Regions from separate parts of the Paenibacillus sp. BIHB 4019 genome, predicted to be linked through region 3. Evidence: predicted binding sites of a transcription regulator. Region 3 holds the regulator's gene; each other region holds the start of a gene.
What was found. The regulator LexA, encoded in region 3, represses DNA repair genes until DNA is damaged. The targets are predictions, from matches to a motif close to CGAACATATGTTCG.
Positions count from the first base shown of each region.

Region 1: addB (helicase-exonuclease AddAB subunit AddB) is a predicted target of LexA. The motif match lies at 1,651-1,664, and genes of this name have one in related genera.
Region 2: ruvC (crossover junction endodeoxyribonuclease RuvC) is a predicted target of LexA. The motif match lies at 1,735-1,748, and genes of this name have one in related genera.

Region 1 covers NZ_CP016808.1:4,772,850-4,776,096, reverse strand. Annotated here, with positions in the region: gene addB (helicase-exonuclease AddAB subunit AddB) at 1-1,574, opposite strand, end outside; gene BBD42_RS20710 (class I SAM-dependent rRNA methyltransferase) at 1,730-3,142, opposite strand; gene BBD42_RS20705 (Na/Pi cotransporter family protein) at 3,213-3,247, shown strand, end outside.
Region 2 covers NZ_CP016808.1:7,123,798-7,127,044, reverse strand. Annotated here, with positions in the region: gene BBD42_RS30865 (ABC transporter ATP-binding protein) at 1-828, shown strand, start outside; gene BBD42_RS30860 (BofC C-terminal domain-containing protein) at 914-1,630, shown strand; gene ruvC (crossover junction endodeoxyribonuclease RuvC) at 1,810-2,313, shown strand; gene ruvA (Holliday junction branch migration protein RuvA) at 2,310-2,948, shown strand; gene ruvB (Holliday junction branch migration DNA helicase RuvB) at 2,969-3,247, shown strand, end outside.
Region 3 covers NZ_CP016808.1:5,471,001-5,474,247, forward strand. Annotated here, with positions in the region: gene BBD42_RS23885 (dipeptidyl aminopeptidase) at 1-271, shown strand, start outside; gene BBD42_RS23890 (restriction endonuclease) at 864-1,613, shown strand; gene lexA (transcriptional repressor LexA) at 1,735-2,355, opposite strand; gene BBD42_RS23900 (LysM peptidoglycan-binding domain-containing protein) at 2,591-2,971, shown strand; gene BBD42_RS23905 (DUF896 domain-containing protein) at 3,222-3,247, shown strand, end outside.

The DNA.
Region 1 (3,247 bases), 700 kb from region 3:
AGCGCCTCGCACATCATGGTGACATTTGAAGCCTTCTCCAGCTCTTTGCCAAACTGCTGCAAAGGCGGAACGATTACACCGCGCGCGGCCATGACCGCCTCGAACTCCGCCTTCGCACGTTGCGATGGCGCATTAGCCGCTGCATCCTGCTCTTCCTCCAGCGACTCGATGATGAATGGACGCCATCTTTTTTCATCCAGCCACTTCCAGCCATCGATGCCCGCCGCCAATACGAAGTTTTCCAGCCAATCAAATTGGTCGCGGGGAATGCTTCCATCAAGCGGAAACAGCAGCTCGGTCTTAATGCAGCGGAATACCGCCTCATAGCTCCAATTATGCAGCACCGTCTCCAGGGCGGAGCGAATAAACTCGACCAGCGGATGATGGACGGTCGTGTGCCTCTGATCAAGGAAATAAGGGATGCTGCATTCTTGAAACGCTGCTTCGATATAGTCGCTGTAATCCCCCGCATTGCGCACCATAACCGTCATATCGCGCCAGCTTAGGCCATCTTCCCTGACTCTGCGCAGCATATCGCGCGCCAGCAGCTCCACCTCGGTTCTCCGATTTGCCGCCGCATGCAGCGATAAACCGCATAAGGGACTGGCAGCATCGAGCATAGCCGGATTTGGAAGCGCCATTTGTGTCCGTCCACCGTAGTGGCGCTCCAAATGAGCCAGCATTGGGCTGCTGCTGAACCTGCCCGTTGCTTCACCTACAACATTTCCTGTACCACCGAGCATAATAGGGTCCAGAAGCTCAACGCCTAAGCCCTCCGCTAGCTCCCTCAGCTTTACATACGCGTCCGCTGTAGGATGAAACAAATCCAGCTCAACTGGCCGCTCTCCAGCCGCATAGGCACGATTCAGCTTAAGCGTAATTGTCACTTTCTTCGCCATGCTAATAAGCGAGCTAAGCGCGACATATTCTTTTGGCGTAAAGCCATTAAAGCCGTCAATCCAAATTTCGGTGTCCCGAATCGATGAAAATTGAGACAGCCCCGCTGACAGATGGGCCAAATAATCCTCCGAATCCACATACTGCCCGGCGAGCTCCTCCTCCAGCCTTTCATATACCAGCTGCAAGTCATGCAGCTTGCGTTTCAGCAGCGCCGAGTCCTGCAACGCAGAAGCGGCTTCTTCTCTGCGCTCTGCAATCATCGCCGGATTAATGCCATATCGCTTCCATTCCGTCAACAGCTCGCCCAGACGCTCAATGAAACCAGGCTTTCTAGCACCATGCTCGAATAGCTCCAATTGATCGCCCAGACGCTGCACGATTTTGTACAGCAGCATGTTTTTGCCTTCGTCGCCGATTGGAATAAGCGCGGCCCCCCCGGTTTCCTGCATAACGCGAAGAGCAAGCCGGCGAAGGCTCAGCACTTGCGCCCGAATCATCCCCTGCAATCCGCTGCCTCGAAGCAGCGTGTACTCGGATTGGAAGGTCGCCTGCTCCGGCACGAGCAAAATAAGCGGAGGCCCGTCCGGGTCAGCGCTCAGCCTGCCGCGAATCTCATCCAGGCAATATGTCGTTTTTCCCGCTCCCGAGCGGCCCAGCACTAATTGAAGCGGCATCCTGCAGCCCTTCCTTCCGTAACCTGTCTATTATCAACCATACTACCATACCCGCCGCGACTTTTCACGGGTCCTTCAAACATACGTTCTTAAATATTGGGCAAAAAAACCTCTTGAACGAGCCATAAGCACACTCGCCGTTCAAGAGGTTTCCGTTATTTGCTGCGCACCTCAAAGATGGCAAATTTCAAGTAATGTCCTTCAGTTACGCCAAGCAGCTGCGGATGATCCTTGCCCGCCGCTCGCCATTCCACGAGCCGGAGCAGCTTGCCTGCATCAGAAGCGGCCTCCTGGATCGTCTCCAGAAACAAATCAGGACGCATATGGTACGAGCAGCTCGCCGTTACCAGATAGCCGCCTTCATTTACCAGCTTCATGCCATGCAAATTAATATCTTTATAGCCGCGGACAGCACCTGCTACCGCATTTTTTGTTTTGGCAAACGCCGGAGGGTCCAAAATGACAACATCCCAAGTTTGGCCGCCGCCGCTGATCGGCTTGGACGTATCCGTGCCTGCACGGCTGCGCTCCAAACGCTCCTCCAGCCCCTTCGTTTGCTGCCTTAAGTAGTCAAAAGCATCGGTTACGACGAACTGTACGCGATCGGTAAAACCGTTGCGCTCCACGTTGCGGCGCGCCGTATCAATCGCATGCTCGGAAATATCCAGGCAGGTCACTTTCTTTGCCCCGTATTTGCAAGCATGCAGCGTAAAGCTGCCCGTATGAGCAAAGCATTCCAGCACCGTCGCACCGTCCCAATAGGGGAAGGTCACTTCTTTGCCATTTGCATTGACTGGGACGAGTTCACCTGCTGTCTCTGCATTCGCACTGCCCGCCTCAGTTGGCTTCGGCATTAGTTTAATGCCGCTGCGGTGGCCCCAGCCCTTCATCAGCGGAGCAATGGAGGCGCGATTTTCACGCTGGTCATAGAAATAGCCTGTTTTCTGGCCTTCTACTATATCAACCTCAAGCTTTAGCCCATTTTCTTCGATCTCCAATATGGCCGGGCATTCCCCGTATAGCACACCTGTACGCTTCTCTAAGCCCTCCAGCTGTCTGACACCGACATCACTGCGCTCATAAATGCCGCGCGGCTCAAACACCTCGATAAGCGCTTCAATGATCGCATCACGGTGAATGTCCATGCCAAGCGTCAGCAATTGGATAACCAGCACATCATTAAAGCGGTCAACGGTCAACCCTGGCAGGAAATCAGCTTCTCCGTATACGAGCCTGCAATCCTGATCCGGTACAAAACGGCTGCGATGCTCCTTCGCCTGCTGGAAACGCTCTTGGAAAAAAGCAGCATCCATCGCCTCCAGCGGCTTGTACGAAACAATGCGCACCGTAATTTGCGATTTTGGATTCCAATAGCCCGTCGCCAGATAACGTCCTTGGTGGCTGACTACATCAACCAAGCCGCCCGGCTCTGCGGCGCCTTCCATTTTATCAATTTCGCTTGCATATACCCAGGGGTGGCCCTGCTCCAAACGTTTTTTGCGCCCGCGCTGCAGCGCTATCCTTGCTTTCGTCATAATGGCAAAACCAACCTCTCTCATGCTTGTCATGCTTGTCTTGTTTGCTGCATATATGTATGGGTACACCTGTCACTCGTTTTTAGAAAAGGAGAATCAGCCCATGCTTCATTCTATTATTTTGCCGATTGCAATCGG
Region 2 (3,247 bases), 1.7 Mb from region 3:
ACCAAGGCGTTTCCGCTGCGGCTGCTGAGAAAGCGCAGAGGGCTTAAGGCGAAGGATGGTAGCACGTCCGTTCAAGCTGTGAAGCAGGTTGATCTCGCGCTGCATCGCGGCGAAACGCTAGGGCTTGTTGGAGAAAGCGGCAGCGGGAAAAGCACTTTAGCCAGGCTCATCATGAAACTGGAAACGCTAAGCTCCGGGCAAATTTTGCTCGGCGGTCAGTCTATTCATGGACATCATATGAAGGATTTGCAGGTATACAAAAGCGTGCAGCTTGTCCTTCAGGATTCTGCATCCTCCTTGCATCCCCGGATGCTCGTTAAGGAGGTGCTGGCAGAGCCAATGCGCAATTTTGGAGCGAAGCGTCCGCCGGAAATTCGAGCCTTAAGCGTACAGCTCATGCGCGCAGTTGGCCTGGACGAGAGCTTTCTGGACAAGCTCCCTCATCAGCTTAGCGGCGGGCAGAAGCAGCGCGTATGCATTGCGAGAGCGATGGCGGTGCGCCCGGAAGTGATTATTTTTGACGAGTCGTTAGCCAGTCTCGATCCTTTATCGCAAAGTTCTATCGTGTCGATGCTTCAGCAAATTCAGCGGCAGCAAGAGCTGTCCTACTTGTTCATTACGCATGATTTGGCGCTTGCCAGACAGCTGTGCGACCGGATCGCCGTCATGTATCAGGGCGAAATCGTGGAAACGTTTAGCGAATGGGAGGAAGGCAAGCTTAAGCATCCTTACACCCGTGCTTTATTTGCGACGCTAGAGGAGCATATGGATGAAAGCTCTGTTGAAAACGCGGAGATGGAACTGCCCTATGAGCTTGTAAAAAGCTAGCCTTCCTTCGGTGTTTCTCTTACGCGCATAATATTGGAAACTCAGTGGAACCCTATGCAATAAAAAGGCACAAAGGGGTTCAAACATGATGCTAATGAGCTTATGGAAGCAGCTAAAAAGAAAGCTTCGCCGCCGTCCGCTTTGGACGCTAGGCAGTATCGCCTTGCTCGCCGTCACGCTAGCGGCTACCGTCTGGCATCCTGCGAAAGCGGCTGCGGCCGTCAACATGGCAAGCGCCGCCGCCAATTTTGCCGATTCAGCGTCTGGCGCTAATCCCGCAGGCGTAGGAGCAGCATCTGGTGCAGGAGCCGCCAGCGGCCCTTCTGCTGAGCTGCTGCGCGAGCTGCGGGAGCAGCAGGAACCAGTCAGCGTCATGCTGCGCCGCTATTATCTATGCGGCGAGGAGAGCAGGCCGCTTGGGCGCATGACTTCTCTCCAGCTGATCCGGCTGCTCGAGGCGAATGGCGAATGGCATGCAAGCTTTGATAAAAAAACGAGACGGGTGCTGGTTGAGCAGACGGTGGATGAGTTTTCGAAGCATTGCCAGAATGAAGCGTATATGGGCGTAGACAGGCAGGGGAATTTATCGCTGTTTGAGGGGGCTCCCCAGCAGGAGAAGGTGCTGCGAACTTTTTTTCAACTGGATATTCGGTATTTGGAAAGCAGCTTGCCCCGCGACAAAGTAGAGCAGCTGACGCACGGCATTAAAATTAATGACATCGAAGAGTTTAACAGCGTCCTGTCTACTTTTAGCGACTATGAACTGGGACATGGCAAACCGGCTGCACGATCCGCTTATTAGATGAAAATAGCAGCCCCGAGGACGTTCTTATAGAGGACGTCCTCTTCTTGTTGTATAATGAATGATGGTGTAAAGAAAAGCGAAGGGTCCTGTCGCACTTTCCTCAAACGCATGTTCTCATCCTTTCTGTCTTTTGGTATAATAGGAGAAATAAACGGCAGAAATAAGGAGTTGGCGGTTTGCGCGTTCTTGGCATAGATCCCGGTATTGCGATAGCGGGCTTTGGTTTCATTGATAAACAGGGTCATAAGCTCAAGCCTGTTCAGTATGGCTGTATTCAGACGGAGGCGCATACGCCGCCCGAGGAGCGGCTCATTCAAATTTATGATTCGGCTGTTGCCCTAATGGATAAGTATAAGCCCGATTCGGTTGCAGTGGAGAAGCTGTTCTTCAACCGGAACGTTTCAACGGCGTTTGCGGTAGGTCAAGCGCGGGGTGTTATTATTTTGGCGGCGGCGCAGCGCGGGCTTCCGGTTGCGGAATATACGCCGCTGCAAGTCAAGCAGGCTGTTGTAGGCTATGGCAAGGCGGAGAAGCGCCAAGTGCAGGAGATGGTCAAGATGTTCCTGAATTTATCGGCGATTCCGAAGCCCGATGATGTAGCGGATGCGCTGGCAGTGGCCATTTGCCATGCCCATTCGGCAGTTCTAGTCCAAAAAATAAATGAGGCGGGACGATCATGATTGATTTTTTACGAGGTATAGTGTCCCATGTTGAGCTGGAGTATGTGGTGCTGGATGTACGAGATGTCGGTTACCGGGTGTTTACGCCCAATCCCTATGCGTTAGCGAAAAGGGAAGAGCCTGCAACCCTATATATTCATCATTCCGTCCGCGAGGATGCGATTTTGCTGTACGGGTTTGCAACGCGCGAGGAACAGACGCTGTTCCGCAAGCTGCTGGAAGTGTCGGGCATTGGACCGCGCGTGGCGCTTGGCATACTCGCAGGAGGCAAGCCGGAAACCGTTATTGCTGCCATTCAGCAGGAAAACATTACGTTTCTTACAAAGCTGCCGGGCATTGGCAAGAAGACGGCGCAGCGGATGATTTTGGATTTGAAGGACAAGCTTGCAGGCATCGCCAGCGATGCGGCAGTGCTGTCGGCGGCAGGCGCTTACCTGGAGCCCGATTTATTCCAAAGCGGCAGCGGCCAAGGCGCAGGCACCGCTTGGGAAGAAGCGCGCGAGGCGCTCGCAGCGCTTGGTTATACAGCTGCGGAGCTTGACCGGGCATGGCACGGCTTGCAGCAGACGGTAGTTCCAGAGGAGACGGTTGATGCCCTCATGAAGCGCGCTTTGCAGCAGCTGTTTAAAGGTTGACGAAAAGGAGCTGAGCACGGATGGACGAAAGAATTATTTCCGCCAACCTTATGATGGATGATCAGGCGGTGGAGCTAAGTCTGCGTCCTCGTTATTTGGCTGAATATATCGGTCAATCGAAGGCGAAGGAAAATTTAAAAGTATACATAGACGCGGCAAAGCTTCGCAAGGAAGCGCTCGATCATGTATTGCTTTACGGGCCGCCCGGACTTGGAAAAACAACGCTGTCGAACATTATCGCCAATGAGCTTGGCGTAAACCTGCGTACGACATCGGGACCAGCTATCGAGCGCCCAGGC
Region 3 (3,247 bases):
TGTCTTCAAACCTAAGAAAAACTATGTCGTACCGCGTTTTTACACAGTAAAAGGAATCTTTACAGTAATTCTAACGCTTGATGCTTGCAAACAAATATTTATACCTTTAGGTTTTAAGTCATTAGATAGCAACATTCTTGTCAACATCGACCACATTAATTATGTAAAGGTCGAGAGATTTGGAAACACCGCTTTTTTTGAAGGTGGAGTCACTGCAAATGTAATTGGTCGGAAACTTCATTTGGTGGAACATTTAATAAAAAATGACTGATTCCTATAGGTTAGGAATCAGTCATTTTTTCAGATTAAAAATTATACAAGGTAATATGGACTTCGTCAAGAAATTTCCGTCCTAGGATGGAAATTAAATGTCTATTCGACAATTTCCGACATTGTGACGATATCTCCTGTGATACAATAAAAATGTAAAACAGAGGGAAACAATATCATTATAGAGACAGACAGATATTAAAGCAGGAATGATCGAGTTAAAGACAGCGAGGAGTTAAAGCTGCATTGATTTTCGTCTCACAGTAGAGAGAAGTGTAACTATTTTTACTTGGCTTATACTGTTGAATTCGGATTGATTGTGCAATTCCTCGCTGATTTCGATCAGCTTCCCTGACATCGAATGAATGAGTTAACAATAATATTGTAAGATAACCAATGGAAAAATCAGATAAGGGCTGACATGGACATTACTGATGTAGTAATCAGTAATGATTTGTGTCGGTCCTTTTATATTCAGTAAGAAAAAGTAAAGTGAGTAGACTGGAGGTTTTTATATTTTTTATTATTAGGTATAAATTCCTATTATATTTTCCGATATAAGGTATATTATATTGAGCAAAGGGGATCTAAATATGGCAAAACGTAGAAGGAAGAAAGAGGAGTTGGACCCGGTACAAGCATTTGTGCTGCTTCTTATGTTGGGTGCAGGTTTTGGGGCGTACAAGCTTACAAATTCTTTTATTTTTGCGGGTGTGGCATTTGGTGCGGTTATGTTGTTGTATGCAATTGTAGCGATATCAATTGCTCGCAAACGCAATGAACGCCTTAAGCGTTCCGGTATTGCAGAAATTGATAAGATGGAGGGCCGACAGTTCGAGAAGTATCTTGGACATCTTTTAGAGGCTCATGGCTACAAGGTAACGGTGACGAAGGCAGCAGGAGATTTCGGGGCAGATCTTGTTATAGCAAAAGGCGCACAAAGGGTGGTCGTTCAAGCTAAACGTTATAGTAATAATGTCGGGATTAAGGCTGTTCAAGAAGCACAGGCTTCTATCGCACATTATTCGGCAAGTGAGGCATGGGTCATTTCCAACAGTGGATATACAGAAGCTGCAGTCACATTAACAAAATCAAATGCCGTTCGGCTTATAGATCGAGCAGAGCTCATTGAAATGATTTTGAAGATCAATGCTGATAGATCAATTCCAACACCACATACCAACACAGAACAAAACAATACAGAGAAAATAATTATGAAGCAAATAAAAAATGAAGTAGCATGTGCAAAATGTGGCCAGCTATTAGTCCGTCGTAAAAGTGCGCGTGGGGAGTTTTTGGGTTGTTCAAGCTTTCCTAAATGTCGACATACCGAGGCAGTTTGAGGAGGGAGACCGAGAGCTGGAAAAAATCCTCTGCCTAAATTAAAAAGCTGCATCCAACCCGTTTCTAGTGCGGGAAAGGATGCAGCTTTATTCTTGTATGAAGGGTATGAAATTTCAACGATTAATGAAAATCACGGAACAAGCCGATGACTTTGCCTAAAATCGTAACGTTCTTCAGGCGGATAGGTTCCATGGTTACATTTTCCGGTTGGAGACGGATATGATCCTTCTCGCGGTAAAAGGTTTTGACTGTTGCTTCATCGTTCTCAGTCATGGCGACCACAATATCACCGTTAGTAGCGGTCTGCTGCTGGCGTACAATAACATAGTCGCCGTTATGTATGCCGGCTTCAATCATGCTCTCGCCAATGACATTAAGGATGAATACATCATCATCTCCTACGTAATGGGAAGAGATGGGGAAATATTCTTCAATATTCTCAGTAGCGGTAATCGGCACACCTGCAGTAACTTTACCTACGATTGGTACATGGGTAACAGCAGGACGGATAATTCCGTCGACATCTTCCTGATCCAAAATCTCGATAGCGCGAGGTTTAGTCGGATCGCGGCGGATAAGCCCTTTCTTCTCCAGACGGTCCAGATGACCGTGTACAGTCGAGCTTGAAGCAAGTCCAACTGCTTCTCCAATTTCACGTACGGAAGGCGGATAACCCTTCTCGCGAACTTCGTTCTTTATAAATTCCAGGATCGACTGCTGGCGATTGGAAGCTTTGGACAACACGATCACTCCAGTTCACGCACTCCATGATGAGTGCGACATGAATTTTGATTGAAACTTTGATCCATGCACTTCATTCGAAGTGCAATATGAGTATTTATTTCTCAAATTATAACATGGAACCGCCGTTCGTACAAACATAAGTTCCTAAAAACAAAAGTTCGCATTGTCTGTTGACCGCAAACAAATGTTCGTGTTAATATCGAAACAGAACAAACGTTTGGGAGTGAGGGCAATGATCATTTATCCAGAATCCTATCAATCTATTTTCTCAGAGAAAGCGCCTGTTAAGGCGGCAAAGATGAAATGGCAAATCAGCATGGCTGGATTTAGCAGCTATGCTTTGAAGTTGGCGGTGTGTCTGGCTCTGTTTATTGTATTGTTTTCTGGTTTTTTATTGGTGCGCACAGAAGCTTCAGTGAATCATGTTGCGCCAGCGGCTGCTGGAGAGCAGACAGTAGTGGTTGCGCAAGGCGATACATTATGGGAGCTTGCACGTAAATACTCGGACAGTTCGGATGATATACGCTGGTCCGTTTATCAAATTCGGGAACGCAACCAGCTGTCGTCGCCAGATATATGGCCTGGGCAGAAGCTGGTCATTCCTTCTCCGTAGCTTCATTAAGAAGCATGCCTCTATAATATACGCAAGCTGTTTGCATGACGGAAATCATGTAGCTGTCCTTCGGAACTTTTGAAGCGTGAATACTCGACCTAAATACAGAATAGATCGGAACAATGATAGCATTATCGTTGTACGATCTATTCTGTATTTAATTATAGCCCCGTTTTCTTGACAACTGCGTATTGGTAATGTCAAAGTAGAAAGAGTTTGGGAAAAGTACAGCAAGTGAGGTGAGCAATCAATGGAAGAGCTTATTGCCAGAATTAA